Regions from separate parts of the Streptomyces sp. NPDC020379 genome, predicted to be linked through region 2. Evidence: riboswitches for the same ligand, from Rfam matches in the RefSeq annotation. Region 2 holds a riboswitch; each other region holds the start of a gene.
What was found. Region 2 has a riboswitch for cyclic di-AMP ahead of ACH427_RS23590 (C40 family peptidase). Riboswitches for the same ligand answer to the same signal wherever they lie in the genome.
Positions count from the first base shown of each region.

Region 1 (5,155 bases), on a different contig from region 2:
TGGCCACCGGCACCGCAGGACCTTCGATGACCTTCCACCCGCGGCCGCGGGCCGGCGAGGCGACCCCCTGGGCCTTCCCGGCCCCCGAGCGCGGCACCCTGCCCAACGGCCTGACCGTGCTGCGCTGCCACCGCCCCGGCCAGCAGATCGTGGCCGTCGAGATCAACCTCCTGGCGCCGCTGGACGCCGAGCCGGAGGGCCTCGACGGGGTCGCCACCATCATGGCCCGCGCCCTGTCGGAGGGCACCGACAAGCACACGGCCGAGGAGTTCACCGCCGAGCTGGAGCGCTGTGGCGCCACCCTCGACGCGCACGCCGACCACCCCGGCGTCCGGGTCTCCCTGGAGGTGCCCGCTTCCCGGCTCGCCAAGGCCCTCGCCCTGCTCGCGGACGCCCTGCGCGCCCCCGCGTTCCCCGACAGCGAGATCGAGCGGCTCGTCGGCAACCGCCTGGACGAGATCCCGCACGAGCTGGCCAACCCCGCCCGCCGTGCCGCCATGGCGCTCTCGAAGCACCTCTTCCCGGCCGAGGCGCGCATGTCGCGCCCCCGCCAGGGCACCGAGGAGACCGTCGCGCGCATCGACGCCGCCGCCGTGCGCGCCTTCTACGAGGCGCACGTCCGGCCCGCCACCACGACCGCCGTGGTCGTCGGCGACTTCACCGGCATCGATCTCGACGAGGCGCTCGGCGACTCCCTGGGCGCCTGGACAGGCTCCGTGGCGGAGCCCCGGCCGGTGCCGCCGATCACCGCGGACGACACCGGCCGCGTGGTCATCGTGGACCGCCCCGGCGCCGTCCAGACCCAGCTGCTGATCGGCCGGATCGGCGCCGACCGGCACGACCGCGTCTGGCCCGCCCAGGTGCTCGGCACGTACTGCCTCGGCGGCACCCTCACCTCGCGCCTGGACCGCGTCCTGCGCGAGGAGAAGGGCTACACCTACGGCGTGCGGTCCTTCGGCCAGGTGCTGCGCTCCTCCCCGGAGGGCACGGGCGCGGCCATGCTCGCCATCAGCGGCTCGGTCGACACGGCCTCCACCGGCCCCGCCCTGGACGACCTGTGGACGGTGCTGCGCACCCTCGCCGCCGAGGGCCTGACGGACGCCGAGCGGGACACCGCCGTGCAGAACCTGGTCGGTGTCGCGCCGCTGAAGTACGAGACCGCCGCGGCCGTCGCGGGCACCCTCGCCGACCAGGTCGAGCAGTATCTGCCGGACGACTTCCAGGCGCGGCTGTACGAGCGCCTCGCGCGGACCGGCACCGTGGAGGCGACGGCCGCCGTCGTCAACGCCTTCCCGGTCGACCGGCTCGTGACCGTCCTCGTCGGTGACGCCGCGGAGATCGAGGAGCCCGTCAGGGCGCTCGGGATCGGCGAGGTCACCGTCGTCAGCGGCTGACACCTGACGGCCGCTCACATCCGGCTCACCCCCGAGTCGCGTCCGGCGGCCGATGTCTGACGCCGGATGACATCAGCCACCCGGGAGGCGCGCGGGGCCCACGGGTCCCGCGCGCCTCCTTTATGTCCGATTTAGTGGAGTGGTTGCACATCTCCGCTGTGGCGTACGCCACAAATTAGGGCTTCTGTTTGCCGTTCGAAAGTGGCGGCGTCTAGCGTCAGGGCGGCTGCCCGTCAGATGTGAGTCGCATCCGCGGCCCCGGACAGTCATCGCCGAGTCCCCGTACGGCGCGAGCCAGGGGAGCCGGGGACCCACATGTCCCTGGGGTGAATCGGGCCCCTCTCCGGAGGGATCCGTAGGAGACCTTCCTGCTCCGAACCCGTCAGCTAACCCGGTAGGCGAGAAGGAAGGAAAGGATCAGCCGTACCCATGGCGTTCACTCGTCCCACCGGTAAGCACCGCCGTCCGAGCCGCGCCGTCCGCGCCGGGGCGAACGCGGCGGGCATAGCCACCCTCGCGGCCACCGGTGTCATGGCGGGATTCGCCGCTCCGGCACTCGCCGCCACCGACGACGCCCCGCGCGTCGAGGACACCGGCCTCACCCAGGCCATCGTCATCGGCGACGACACGGCCGACCGCGTCGGCGAGCAGGCCGAGATCCAGCGCAGCTCCGCGGACGAGACCGCCGCCCGCCTGCAGGCCGAGGCCGCCGCCAAGAAGCAGGCCGCCGAGGTCAAGCAGAAGGCCGACGAGGCCCAGCGCAAGCTGGACGCCGAGCGCAAGGAGCAGGAGCGCGCCGCCCGCGAGCAGGAGCGCAAGCGCCTCAACGCCTACGTCGCGCCGATCGACGGCTCCTACGTCTCCACCGCCTACAAGGCGTCCAGCGGCCTGTGGTCCTCCGGCAGCCACACCGGCATCGACTTCCACGCCGAGTCGGGCACCTCGGTGCACGCCGTGGGCGCGGGCACCATCGTCGAGGCGGGCTGGGGCGGCGCGTACGGCAACAACGTCGTCATCCAGCACAGCGACGGCACCTACACGCAGTACGGTCACCTGTCGTCCATCGACGTCAGCGTCGGCCAGACGGTCACCCCGGGCCAGCAGATCGGCCTCTCCGGCGCCACCGGCAACGTCACCGGCCCGCACCTGCACTTCGAGGCCCGTACCGGCCCCGCGTACGGCTCCGACATCGACCCGGTCGAGTACCTGCGCTCGCACGGCGTCAACGTCTGACGCACCACGCCCCCCGGCTTTCACCGCCGTATCGCCGAGTATCGCGGCGTTCCCCGTCACCAGGCCCCGGTCACCGACCGGGGCCTTCGTGTTGGCCAAAACATACCGATGACTTCACCGGCGCCATCGGAAATTCCCGGCGCCTGCAATAGAGTCGCCCGACAGGCGTCAATCGGCCGCGTTTCGCGGGGGTCAATGCGGAGGTTCACCCATGCGGGGCCGTACGTGAACGGCTATGACAACCCGGTGCCGGACAGCCGCGGAATTCCCACGCAGGCCGTGTGCACCGCGATCCGTGACGACATCGTCTCCGGCTTCTTCCCGCCCGGCAGCAGGCTCATCGAGGAACTGCTCGCCCGCCGCTACGGCGTCTCCCGCGTACCCGTGCGCGAAGCCCTGCGCACCCTCGCCTCCGAAGGCTTCGTGACCACCCGCCGCCACGCGGGCGCCTGCGTCGCCGAACCCACCGAGCACGAGGCCGCCGACCTGCTCGACGTCCGGGCCCTGCTGGAACCCCTGGGCGCCGCGCGCGCCGCGCAGCGCCGCACCGAGGCCCACCTCAAGGTGCTCCGCGGGCTGGTCAGACTCGGTCTGGAGCGCGCCCGGGCCGGCCGGACCGGCGAACTGCGGCCCCTGGACGACTGGTTCGACGAGACGCTCGCCCAGGCCACCGGCAGCCCCAGCCTCGCCGCGCTGCTCACCCAGCTGCGGCTCAAGATCGCCTGGGTGTACGTGGCGGAGCCGCCCCTGCGGCCGGTGCGCACGTGGGAGGCGCACGGTGCCCTCGTCGACGCGATCGCCCGGGGCGACGCGGACCGTGCGCGGGCGCTCGCCGCGACACGCGCCGACCGCGTGCCGGGTGAATACCGGCTGCGCAGGCCCGTCCGCCCGGTCCGGGCGCGGAATCCGAAACAATCGGTGCGCACCGCGGCCGCCCCCTCCTGACAACGGGCGGTTATCCGTGGAGCGTTGCCACCGTGTGGCCGGCGGAATTCGAGCGGCGCGCACGGCGCGAAACCCGGCCGCGAGGCGACGGGGAAAGCGGAGGGCCGGGAAAACGACAGCGGGGCCGCGGCGGCCTCAATCGGCCGCCGCGGCCCCGCCGCGCGCGATTCCCGTGAATCAGACGGTCTCCGGGAGCTCCTCGAGCCCCTCGGCGACCAGCTTCGCCAGGCGGTCGAGAGCCGCCTCGGCACCCTCGGCGTCCGAGGCCAGCACGATCTCCTCGCCGCCCTGGGCGCCCAGGCCCAGCACGGCCAGCATCGACGCGGCGTTGACGGCGTTGCCGTCGGCCTTGGCGATCGTCATCGGAACGCCCGCGGCCGTCGCCGCACGGACGAAGATCGACGCGGGACGGGCGTGCAGGCCCTCGGCCCAGCCGACGTTGACGCGGCGCTCAGCCATGGTGTTGCCCTTCAAGTCGTCATTGGTTGTCTAGACCAGTGTCTCACGGGGTCCGCAGTGCTCCGGCTGCCCCCACCCTCCCCGGTCCCGCCCGCCCGCGCGAGCCGGGCCCGCTGTCGGTGGGCGGCCTTACGCTGGCCCCATGCAGACGCCGTCCGAGCATGCCTACCCGACCCACTGGGAAGCCGATGTGGTGCTGCGCGACGGCGGCACCGCACAGATCCGCCCGATCACCCCGGACGACGCGCAGCGCCTGGTCAGCTTCTACGAGCAGGTCTCGGACGAGTCGAAGTACTACCGCTTCTTCGCCCCCTACCCCCGCCTCTCCGACCGTGACGTGCACCGCTTCACCCATCACGACTACGTCGACCGGGTGGGCCTCGCCGCCACCGTCGGCGGTGAGTTCATCGCCACCGTCCGCTACGACCGCATCGGCCCCCGGGGCCTGCCGTCCTCCGGCCCGGCCGACGAGGCGGAGGTCGCCTTCCTCGTCCAGGACGCCCACCAGGGCCGCGGCGTGGCCTCCGCCCTGCTGGAGCACCTCGCCGCCGTCGCCCGCGAGCGCTCCATCCGCCGCTTCGCCGCCGAGGTGCTGCCCGCCAACACCAAGATGATCAAGGTGTTCACGGACGCGGGCTATACGCAGAAGCGCAGCTTCGAGGACGGCGTCGTCCGCCTGGAGCTCGACCTGGAGCCCACCGACCGCTCCCTCGCCGTCCAGCGTGCCCGCGAGCAGCGCGCCGAGGCCCGCTCCGTGCACCGCCTCATCGCCCCCGGCTCCGTCGCCGTCATCGGCACCGGCCGCGAGCCCGGCGGCATGGGCCGCGCCGTGCTGCGCAATCTGCTGGCGGGCGGCTTCACGGGCCGGGTGTACGCGGTCAACCACGCCTTCCCCGAGGGGCCTTCGCGGCTCCAGCCCGAGGGGGTGCCCGCCCACCGCTCCCTCCGCGGCATCGACGAGCAGGTCGACCTCGCGATCGTCGCCGTGCCCGCCGAGCAGGTGCCCTCCGTCGTCGCCGAGTGCGGCGAGCACGGCGTGCAGGGCCTCGTCGTCCTCGCCGCGGGCTACGCCGAGAGCGGTGCCGACGGCCGAGACCGGCAGCGCGAGCTGGTGCGGCAGGCCC
Region 1 covers NZ_JBIRVR010000025.1:26,163-31,317, reverse strand. The annotation lists gene ACH427_RS27055 (M16 family metallopeptidase) at 27-1,394, shown strand; cyclic di-AMP (ydaO/yuaA leader) riboswitch at 1,655-1,810, shown strand; gene ACH427_RS27050 (M23 family metallopeptidase) at 1,824-2,627, shown strand; gene ACH427_RS27045 (GntR family transcriptional regulator) at 2,907-3,572, shown strand; gene ACH427_RS27040 (HPr family phosphocarrier protein) at 3,750-4,031, opposite strand; gene ACH427_RS27035 (GNAT family N-acetyltransferase) at 4,174-5,155, shown strand, end outside.
Region 1: another riboswitch for cyclic di-AMP. It lies ahead of ACH427_RS27050 (M23 family metallopeptidase); the one in region 2 lies ahead of ACH427_RS23590 (C40 family peptidase).

Region 2 (5,155 bases):
GTGGACGCTGCTGGTCGGCTGCCTGCCGCTGGCCCACGCCCTGGGCGGCGGGGGAGCGGCCCTGCCCCTGGTGACCCGTCAGGTCGACGAGGTCGCCCTGACCGCCGCCCAGACCGTCCTCGCCGTGGTGGTCCTGCTCGGCCTGCGGTTCGTTCCCCTCCAGGCCGCCGGTCTCTTCGTCCTCTTCGCGGTGCAGTTCGCCCTGCCGGGCGAGTCCGCCCGGCTGCTCATGGCCTATGTGTATCTGGGCCTCGCCGCCCTGCTCCTGGCCACCCGCGTCCGCCACCTGCCGGCCACGGCCCGGGCCCTGGGCGGGCGGATCGAGGGGGACCCGCACTACTGACGCGGCGGCCACGGCCCGGCCCATGGCCGCCGGTCACGGTTCGGTGATGAGATCGGTGAGGGCCTTGATGCCGTCCGCCGCCAGCACCTGGCGCTGCCGGTCCGCCGGGGTGCCCCGCCGCAGCAGCCGGTGCACCAGCGAGCTCACCCGGTGGAGGTCGCCGGACTCCTCCAGCGCCTGCCCGATGTGCCCGAGCAGGGCGTGGACGACGTCCTCGGCACCGCGCTGCTTCCCCTCGGGGTCGACGAGGACGCCCTCCAGACCGTGCCGGGCGGCGTGCCAGTTCGCGGCGCTGAGCAGCTCCGGCGGGCAGTGCGCCGACCGGCGGCCGCTCTTCTCGTCGCGGATGGCGGTCGCCACCATGCCGCGCACGATCCCGGCGAGCATCACGGCGTCGTCGACGCGCAGCTGGACGTCCAGGCAGCGCACCTCGATCGTGGGATAGCGGTCGGACAGCCTGGCCTGCCAGTACAGCTGCCCCCGGTCGGTGATCGCCCCGGCGACGAAGAGCGCCTGGATACGCTCCTCGTAGTCGGCGAGGTCGGTGAAGTGCGGGGGCGGTCCGCTGACGGGCCAGCGGCTGTAGACCACGGTGCGCCAGCTGGCGAAGCCGGTGTCGTGACCGTGCCACATCGGTGAGTTGGCCGCCATGGCCACCAGCACCGGCAGCCAGGGGCGGACGCGGTTGAGTACGGCGACGCCCATCTCCCGGTCGGGGATGGCGACATGCACGTGCATCCCGTTGACCAGCTGTTCGTCGACCAGTTGGGCCGCCCGGCCGCGCATCGCCAGATAGCGCGGGTGCCGGGTGACGGGTACGGGCACCAGGCCCGCGCGGGGTGACGTGCCGGACGCCGCGATCCGGCAGCCGTTCCGCTTGGCGGCGGAGCTCACGGCGTGGCGCAGCCGCAGCAGATGGCCGCTCGCCTCCGCGAGGTCGGCGCAGACCGGAGTGGCCACTTCCACCTGGGCCTGCAACAACTCCGCCTGAATCTCCCGCTCGTGCACGACCGGCTCCAGGTCCACCGCTGCGCAGACCTGCTCCGCCTTCGGAACGGGCAGTGCGGTGGCCGGGTCGAGCAGAAGATACTCCTCCTCGATCCCTAGGGTGAGCATGCCGTAGGGCTACCCTCGCGCTGTCGAGGCGAACCGCGCGCTCCCCGCGGTCGCGTGTTTCTGACGCAAAGACGTCCGCCCTCGCGCGCGTACCGGCGGCGGGGCGGCGCCGGGTGACCGGATTTCAGTCTCCGGATTACCTCAACTCCCAAGAACGAAAAGGAGTTGCGTGATTTCCGTGCGCCGGAAAAGCACCCCGGTTCCCTGACCGCCGCGAAGTGAAGAAGTTCACAGAAAGCCGTTCCGGCTCCGGTTTCCGGGACTTCGTGATGCAGGATCGTCACTCGAACACAAGATCCCGTCACCGAGACGGGCACCCCGGGCGGACGCCGAGTCCTGCCGCCGTTCCGGGTGCGGAGCAGACCGACTGGATCGGCAGGAGCGGGAGACCCAGGTACGGCGGACCACGATGGCGGTGGTCCTTGGGGTGAAGCCACGGATGTGGCCGGGCAACTTCGACAGCCCGAACCCGACAGGTCATCTTTCGCAGGCGGATGACGAAGGGTTTGACATGTCTGCGTTCCCCGGCATATCCACGCGTGTGTCCAAGGCCGGCGCCGCGACCGTCCTCACCGCCGCCACCGTCACCGCCTCGATGCTGCTGCCCGGAGTGGCGGCGAACGCCCAGGCGGCGACACCGGGTCAGGCCGCGCTGAAGGTCGCCGCCTCCAAGAAGGGCTCGCCCTACCAGTACGGCGCCGCGGGCCCCAACCGCTTCGACTGCTCGGGCCTGACGCTCTACTCGTTCAAGAAGGTCGGCAAGAACCTGCCGCGCACCGCGCAGGACCAGTACAACAGGACCCGGCACCTCTCCGCCGGCTCCCGCCAGACCGGCGACCTGGTCTTCTTCCACTCCGGCAGCAACGTCTACCACGTGGGCATCTACGCCGGTGACAACAAGATCTGGCACTCGCCCAAGCCCGGCGCGTCGGTCCGGCTGGAGAAGATCTGGAGCAACAGCGTCTGGTACGGCCGCGTCAACTGACCCGGCGGACCGCCGAGAAGACGGCCCCCCGCGCCGTGAGGCGCGCGGGGCCGTGTGCCGGTACGGGTGGTGCGGCCGCGTGGCGCGGGATCAGGGCAGTTGCGCCCCGAGCGCCTGCAGGGCCGCGGGTACCGGCTGGAAGAAGGTCTCGCCACCGGAGGAGCAGTCCCCGCTGCCGCCCGAGGTGAGGCCCAGTGCCGTGTCGTTGTCGAAGAGCGCGCCGCCGCTGTCGCCCGGCTCGGCGCACACGCTGGTGTCGATCAGGCCGTCGACCTGGCCCTCCTGGTAGTTGACGGTCGCGTTGAGGCCGGTGACCTGGCCGTCGTGCAGGCCGCTGGTGCTGCCGCTGCGCTGCACCTGCTCGCCGACCGTCGCCTCACCGGCCCGGCTGATGTTCTGCTGGCTGCCGTTGTAGAGGTCGACCGCGCTGGTGTGGTCGGAGGAACCGGTGTAGCGCACCAGGGCGTAGTCGTGGCCGGGGAAGGTCGAGCTCTCCGTGGTGCCGGCCTGGGCGCCGCCCTGTGAGTCGGACCACTCGGCCGAGGCGTTGCCGCAGTGCCCCGCCGTCAGGAAGTACGGCTGCCCGTCCTTGCTGACGTTGAAGCCGAGCGAACAGCGCACGCCGCTGCCCCAGATGGCGTCGCCGCCGGCGATGAGCGGCCGGAAGGTGCCCGCCGTCCTTCTGAGCGTGGCCTTGTCGCCCAGGCTCGCGACGACCTTGTCGAGCTTGCTCAGCCGCTCCCCGCGCACCGTGCTGTCGGCGGTGACGACGACCTTGTTGGTCCTGGGGTCGACCGACCAGGCGGTGCCCGGGATGGACGCCTGGGCCTTGAGGGTGCCTCTGGCCGAGGCGAGCTCGGCCGCCGAGTGCCGGACCTGCCGGGCCTCGGCGCCCGCGGCCCGCACCTTCGCCGCGGTCGCCGCGTCGAGCACATCGACGACGAGCCGGTGGGTGGTGGCGTCGTAGTACGAGCCCGCGGTGTCCGCCGGGAGCTCGGCCGCGATCCGCTGGGCGAGGCCCGTGGCCTGCTCGGCGGAGACGGTGCCGGGCGCCGGTGCGGACATGGCGTGGGCGGCGGGCAGGGCGAGCGCGGCGGTCGCGAGGACGGCGGCGGCCGTACCGGCCATGGCGGAACGGCGTGCGGATATGCGAGGACGTTTCACGAGACCTCCAGTGGGGGGTGCCCGACGGGACCGATGTCCGGGCACGGAGGGTGCATGTGACGGGCTGACAGGGGCGTGACGGCCGATGCGTCACCCGGAGCCGACCGGGAGATGCTAGTCGCGTCCATGTCAATTCTCTGGAGTATCGGATCGCCCCTGTGAACGTTCAAGAGCGACATTCGGTCGTACGGGCGAGGTGTCGGCAAGTCCCTTGCGTCACATGCGTACCGCGAGCCGTTCTTGTGAACGCCCGTGACGGGCGCGGATGAGCGAGGGGCGGTGAGCGGACAGGAAGGGGCGCGGCTGTCCGGTAATCGTTCCTTCGGGGGTGAGGCGAAGGTTTTTTTGCGCACCTTTAACGGTGCCCGGATTCAACGGTGCCCGGAGCGCCCGGACGACGACGGGCCTCGACCGCGAACGCGGTCGAGGCCCGCACCTGCGGCCCGCTCGGGCCTACTGCGCGCCCGTCGTGTGCGTCGGGCGGATCGGACCGCTGGGCTCGGTCCCCGGGATGGGGGTGCCCTCCGCGTGCTCGACGGGCGCGCCCAGCCCGGCGAGGATGGCCTGCTCGCTGGGCGTGTTCTGCTCTGCGGGCTGCGCGGCCTCGGTGGGCTTCAGGGCGTCGGTGGTCATGCGGAACTCCTGTCGTGCGGGTCGAACGGTCTTTCGCCGAAGTATGTGCCACCGCGATCAACAGGCGATCAACGGTCCCGCACCCGTAACGTCACGGGTACCGCTTGCCGCGCGAACCCTTGAGATACTGTCCCCCTTGTCGCCGGGCGGAGTGTGCGCGGCGAGGTCGGGGGAGACATGGGCGCCAGCGGAGCGACAACGGGAGCACGGCTCTCCTTCCAGCTGCTCGGCCCCGTGCACGCACAGCTCGACGGGCACCAGGTCGAGCTCGGTGCCCGGCAGCAGCGCGCCATGCTCGCCGTCCTCCTGCTGCGCGGCGGCCGCACGGTCTCCAGCGACGAACTGATCGACGCCCTGTGGGGCGAGCTGGCACCGCCTCAGGCCCTCGGCACCATCCGGACCTACGCCTCCCGCCTGCGCAACCTCCTCGAACCCGGCCGGGTGGCCAGGACCCCGGCCACGGTCCTCGTCTCCTCCGCGGGCGGCTACGCCCTGCACATACCCCCCGAGCAGGTCGACGCCGTCGTCTTCCAGCGCCGTCTCGCCGAGGCGGCCGAGGCCCGCGACGCCGGGGACACCGAGACCGCGCACAGCCGCTACGCCGCGGCCCTCGACCTCTGGCACGGCGCCGCGCTGGCCGGGCTCCCCGGCCCGTACGCCGAACGGCAGCGGCACCGGCTCTCGGAGGCCCGCCTCGTCGCCCAGGAAGGGCTCTTCGACTGCGCCCTCGCCCTCGGCCGCCACGCCGAGATCGTCCCCGAGCTGAGCTCCCTCGCCGCCGAACACCCCCTGCGCGAACGCCTCCGCGCCCTGCTGATCCTCGCCCTCTACCGCTGCGGCCGCCAGGTCGAGGCCCTCGCCGCCTTCACCGGCACCCGGCGCCTGCTCGTCGCCGAACTCGGCGTCGAACCCGG
Region 2 covers NZ_JBIRVR010000019.1:62,999-68,153, reverse strand. The annotation lists gene ACH427_RS23600 (hypothetical protein) at 1-343, shown strand, start outside; gene ACH427_RS23595 (glutamate--cysteine ligase) at 377-1,459, opposite strand; cyclic di-AMP (ydaO/yuaA leader) riboswitch at 1,790-1,967, shown strand; gene ACH427_RS23590 (C40 family peptidase) at 1,971-2,444, shown strand; gene ACH427_RS23585 (S1 family peptidase) at 2,535-3,608, opposite strand; gene ACH427_RS23580 (hypothetical protein) at 4,062-4,241, opposite strand; gene ACH427_RS23575 (AfsR/SARP family transcriptional regulator) at 4,419-5,155, shown strand, end outside.

Region 3 (5,155 bases), on a different contig from region 2:
ACGGGCAGCGGTGGGCGATGGCGCGCAGCCCGCGCGGCGGGCGGCCCAGCTGCTCCTTGAACGCCGCGATATCCGCGTCGGTGGGCTCGGTGGGCTCGGTCTTCGGAGGAGGGGTGTCCATGTGCTCGCTCGTACTCGGTCTCGGTGGAGGTCTCGGTGAAGCTCGGTGCGGGGGTGCGGTCAGCGGCCGGCGCCCGGGGCGTCCGAGGCGTCGGCCTGGTCCACGCCGTCCCAGAGATTGCTGTACCAGGGGCGGTCGGCGGCGCCTTGGTCCTTGGGGCGGCGGGCGGTGCCGCTGCCGTCGACCACGCTGTAGCCGGTCTCGCCGGGGCGGAGGTAGTGCAGGTGCTCGCGGGCCTGCTGCTCGACATACGCCGGGTCCTCCAGGCGGGCCTTCTCGTCCAGCAGCCGCTGCACCTGCTTGCGGGCCTGCTCGGTGCGCTGCCGCTGACCGGCGATGTCCGAGCGCTGGGTGACCCATTGGCGCATGGGATAGGCGAGGGCGACGACCAGGGAGCAGACGACGAGCGCGAGCAGCGCCGCGCGCCCGGTGAGCCTGCCCCGGCGGCGGGTCCGCGCGCGGTAGACCCGGGCCCGCGGGCCCCGCACCAGCGCCTTGAGTCTGGCCGCGGTCGAGAACCGGTCACCCGCCACTTCGCCTCCCCGTGGTCCCTCGACAGCCTCGCCTGCGAACGTACGTCCCCGGCCACGGTACGGGACCGTGGCCGGGGACGTGGTGAGGCTGTGGATATCGCACGGGGGTTTCCGTCCCCCGGCGGGTGTCAGCCCTTGAAGCGCGGGAAGGCGCTGCGGCCGGCGTAGACCGCGGCGTCGTCGAGGATCTCCTCGATGCGCAGCAGCTGGTTGTACTTCGCGACGCGCTCGGAGCGGGCCGGGGCGCCGGTCTTGATCTGACCGCAGTTGGTGGCGACGGCGAGGTCGGCGATGGTGACGTCCTCGGTCTCACCGGAGCGGTGCGACATCATGCACTTGAAGCCGTTGCGCTGGGCCAGCTCGACGGCGTCGAGGGTCTCGGTCAGCGAACCGATCTGGTTGACCTTGACCAGCAGGGCGTTGGCGGCGCCCTCCTCGATGCCGCGGCCGAGGCGCTCGGGGTTGGTGACGAACAGGTCGTCGCCGACGATCTGCACCTTGTCGCCGAGGCGCTCGGTGAGGGTCTTCCAGCCGTCCCAGTCGTCCTCGAACAGCGGGTCCTCGATGGAGACCAGCGGGTACGCGGCGACGAGCTCGGCGTAGTAGTCCGTCATCTCGGAGGCCGAGCGGGACTTGCCCTCGAAGTGGTACGAGCCGTCCTTGTAGAACTCGGAGGCGGCGACGTCCAGCGCGAGCGCGATGTCCTGGCCGGGGGTGTAGCCGGCCTGCTTGACGGCCTCGAGGATGAGGTCGAGGGCCTCGCGGTTGGAGCCCAGGTTCGGGGCGAAGCCGCCCTCGTCGCCGAGGCCGGTGGACAGGCCCTTGGCCTTCAGCACGGCCTTGAGGGTGTGGTAGACCTCGGCGCCCCAGCGCAGGGCCTCGGAGAAGGACTCCGCGCCGATCGGGGCGATCATGAACTCCTGGATGTCCACGTTGGAGTCGGCGTGCGACCCACCGTTGAGGATGTTCATCATCGGAACGGGCAGCAGGTGCGCGTTCGGGCCGCCCAGGTAGCGGAAGAGCGGCAGGTCGGATGCCTCGGACGCGGCGTGCGCGACGGCGAGGGAGACGCCGAGGATGGCGTTGGCGCCGAGCGAGCCCTTGTTGTCGGTGGCGTCCAGGTCGAACATCGCCTGGTCGATCAGGCGCTGCTCGGTGGCGTCGTAGCCGACGAGCTCCGGGCCGATCTGCTCGATGACGGCCAGCACGGCCTTCTCGACGCCCTTGCCGAGGTAACGGTTCTTGTCACCGTCACGGAGCTCGATGGCCTCGAAGGCACCGGTCGAGGCACCGGACGGCACGGCGGCACGGCCCGTGGAGCCGTCGTCGAGGCCGACCTCGACCTCGACCGTGGGGTTGCCTCGCGAGTCGAGGATCTCGCGAGCTACGACGACGTCGATGGACGGCACGAGGGTCTCCTTCGTGTGTGTCTGGAGTTCTGCGAGCACGAGCCTAACGGGCGGCGGGGGGTCGCTCTGCCGTCGGGACGCCTCATGGACCGAAAAATGGCACAAACGCGATGATCACGGGGCGAATGGCGGCAATGTTTCGCTGAACGGTGAAGCCTGCGGCTCGCTTCTGGTCTTCTGGGTGCGGTCCGTTGCCGCCTGCGGCGGGAGCGGCCTGCGGCCGCGTCCTCAAGCGCCGGACGGGCTGGTTTTGGCTGATCTGAGTGCGCCATTCAGCCCGTCCGGCGCTTGAGGACAACGCGGCGAAGCCGTGTTGCAGGGGGGTCTGGGGGCTTGCCCCCAGTTCCGGGAGCGAACGGCGAAGCCCCGCTCCAGCGCGGCTCGGGGTTCGCGGCGGAGCGGGGCGGTGTCGCTGTGAGCGATCGGGTGCGGCGGTGAGAACCGCCGCACCCACCGGATCAGCTGAGGTGCAGCTGCTGGCCCGGGAAGATCAGATCGGCGTTGGCGACGACGTCCTTGTTCAGGTCGTAGAGCTTCTCCCAGCCGCCCTTGACCTTGTTGGCGTCGGCGATCTTGCCGAGGGTGTCGCCTTCCTTGACCTGGTACTCGCCGTCACCCTTCTGCACGGGCTTCGGGGCGGCGTGCTTCGGCGCGGTCTGCTTCGGGGCCGGGGCGGCCTCGGACTCGTCCTCGTCGGAGCTCTGCGCCTGCGGAGCGGCGTGCTTCGGGGTGGTCTTCTTCGGCGCGGCCTGGCGCTCGCTGCGGTCGGCGTGCGACTTCGTGGAGGTGCCGCGGTCGGCCTTCTCCGAGCCGGAGGTGTCCGCGCCGGCACCCGAGCCACCGGGGGTCATGCCGGACACGGCGCAGCCCCAGGCGCCCGGGCCCTGCATGGCGAGGAGCTTCTCGGCGACGGCGATCTGCTGGGACTTGCTGGCGTGGTCGGCTCGGTCGGCGTAGCTCTGGCCGCCGGCGGCGTTCCAGGAGGACTGCGAGAACTGCAGGCCGCCGTAGTAACCGTTGCCGGTGTTGATGGACCAGTTACCGCCGGACTCGCACTGGGCGACCTTGTCCCAGGTGGAGACGGAGGCGGCGTTCGCGGAGGTCGCGATCATCAGCGGGGCCGCGACCGCGGCGCCGGTGACACCGGCGAGCGTGACGATGCGGACGGCCTTGGACGGACGACGGTGCTTGCCCTTGGACATGAGTCGTTTCCTCACCGACGCCTACGAGGTGAGCTGTCGGGTTCGGGCTGTGAGTTCGCCCGGCCTCGTGTGCGAGCACACTCGGCTTCACCCCAAGCCGTCCCGGATCCTCCGGTCACCGACCGGTGGATTCGTTCCGGCGCCTACCTTGGTTCCCCCGCTCCTGCCTACGGCGCTTGCGCGACGACTCCGCCGGTCGCCGGCAGGATTCGGCGTGGCGACCGTGGTGCTCGCTTTGGCGAGCGGTCATGACGGTAAGCACTCCGGGCCGACGGGTTCAAACCCCTCTTTCCAGCCACAGTTGCCTCTTGTTACCCATAGAAACCTGGCATTTCCGCAGGTGGGAGCGGGTGTGCCAAGTTTTGGAGGGGGCCGTTCCGCGGAAGTTCAACGAGACCCATGTCTCACTTTCGACTGGAACGGACATTCCCCCCGAACTGTCGGTCTATTTGCCGACCTCAAGCCGCTGACCAGGAAGTATCAAATCGGGATCGGAACCGACAACTTTCTCGTTCCGCTGGTACAGCGATTGCCACCCACCGTTAACGGAGTGGGCCTCCGCGATGACTGACAGGTTGTCACCCGGCCGCACCGTGTAATCCCCGGCGGCGGGCCTGTCCGTACGGGCGTCTTCGCCGCCGCGCGAGGCGCGGCCCTCGTCGTCCGAACGCGGCGGCTCGGCACGGTGCTTGCCCGAGCCCGGACCGGAAGCGGGACCGGAGTCCGGACCGGAGCCTTCCGCCGGGCCGCCGGTGGACGGCGCGTGCGGGGACGCGGAGTCCGCGGATCCCGGCGTGCCGGTGGACGGGTCGGCCGGCTTCCGCGTGGACGGCGCGCCCGACGTGGGGATTTGGGTGGGGTCGCCCGTGGGCCCGGTCGTCGGGCCGGTCGTCGGGCTGCCCGGGTCCTTGCGGTGCTTGCCGCTCTCGGGCTTGTCGCTCGTGGAGGGCGAAGGGGTCCCGGAGGAAGGCTTCGCGTCCGGCGTCGCGTCCGGGTTTGCGGACGGTGAGGCCGGGGCAGCCGGGGAAGCGGTGGAGTCCGACGGCGCGGAGCCGCCCGTCGCGGGTGCGGAGGGAGTGCGCTCCGGTGCACCAGGCGCGGGTGCGTCGCGCGTCGGCGCCTTGGTGCTGCCGGGCGTCACTTCCGGGGCCTTGCCGTCCTTGGTGAGGCCCGCGGCGGAGCCGCACGCCTGCCAGGTGCTCGCACCGGCGTTCAGGACCTCCTCGGCGACGGCGATCTGCTGCTGACGGCTGGCGAGGTCGGGGCGCGGGGCGTACGCGCGGCCGCCGTACCGCTCCCACAGCTCCTGGGTCATCTGCAGCCCGCCGTAGGAGCCGTTGCCGGAGTTGGTGCTCCACGTCCCGCCGCTCTCGCACTGGGCGACGCGGTCCCACGTGGGGGCGTCGGCGGCGCCGGCGCCGGTGGCCGCGAGCAGCGGCATGGCGAGGGCCGACCCCGTCACCCCCGCTGCGACCACGACGGCGGGTACCTGACGGGGGCGACGATGTCGACCGTTCCCGGAGCGCATGTGATGGCCTCTCGTGTGACGGCGAATATGGTGGTCGAACATAGCCACCGGCCCCTTCAGTCACAAGCCGGTGTAGCGCGGGTCACGCGGTGGTCACGCCGGTTGACGCAGGGTCATCCGGCATGCGCCTCGAACTCGACCGGCAGGGTGCGCAGTCCGCGCATGATGAGCCCGCCGCGCCACCGCAATTCCTCCGGATCGACAGAAAGCCGCAGGTCAGGGAGGCGGCGCAGCAGCGTCGCGAGCGCGGTCCTGCCCTCGAGCCGGGCCAGCGGGGCACCCAGGCAGTAGTGGATGCCGTGCCCGTATCCGAGGTGCTGGTTGTCGGCCCGGGAGAGGTCGAGGGTGTCGGGCTCCGTGAA
Region 3 covers NZ_JBIRVR010000011.1:91,360-96,514, reverse strand. The annotation lists gene ACH427_RS16600 (DUF501 domain-containing protein) at 1-121, opposite strand, end outside; gene ACH427_RS16595 (septum formation initiator family protein) at 181-654, opposite strand; gene eno (phosphopyruvate hydratase) at 783-2,063, opposite strand; gene ACH427_RS16585 (transglycosylase family protein) at 2,522-3,265, opposite strand; cyclic di-AMP (ydaO/yuaA leader) riboswitch at 3,269-3,417, opposite strand; gene ACH427_RS16580 (transglycosylase family protein) at 3,711-4,742, opposite strand; gene ACH427_RS16575 (cytochrome P450) at 4,907-5,155, opposite strand, start outside.
Region 3: another riboswitch for cyclic di-AMP. It lies ahead of ACH427_RS16585 (transglycosylase family protein); the one in region 2 lies ahead of ACH427_RS23590 (C40 family peptidase).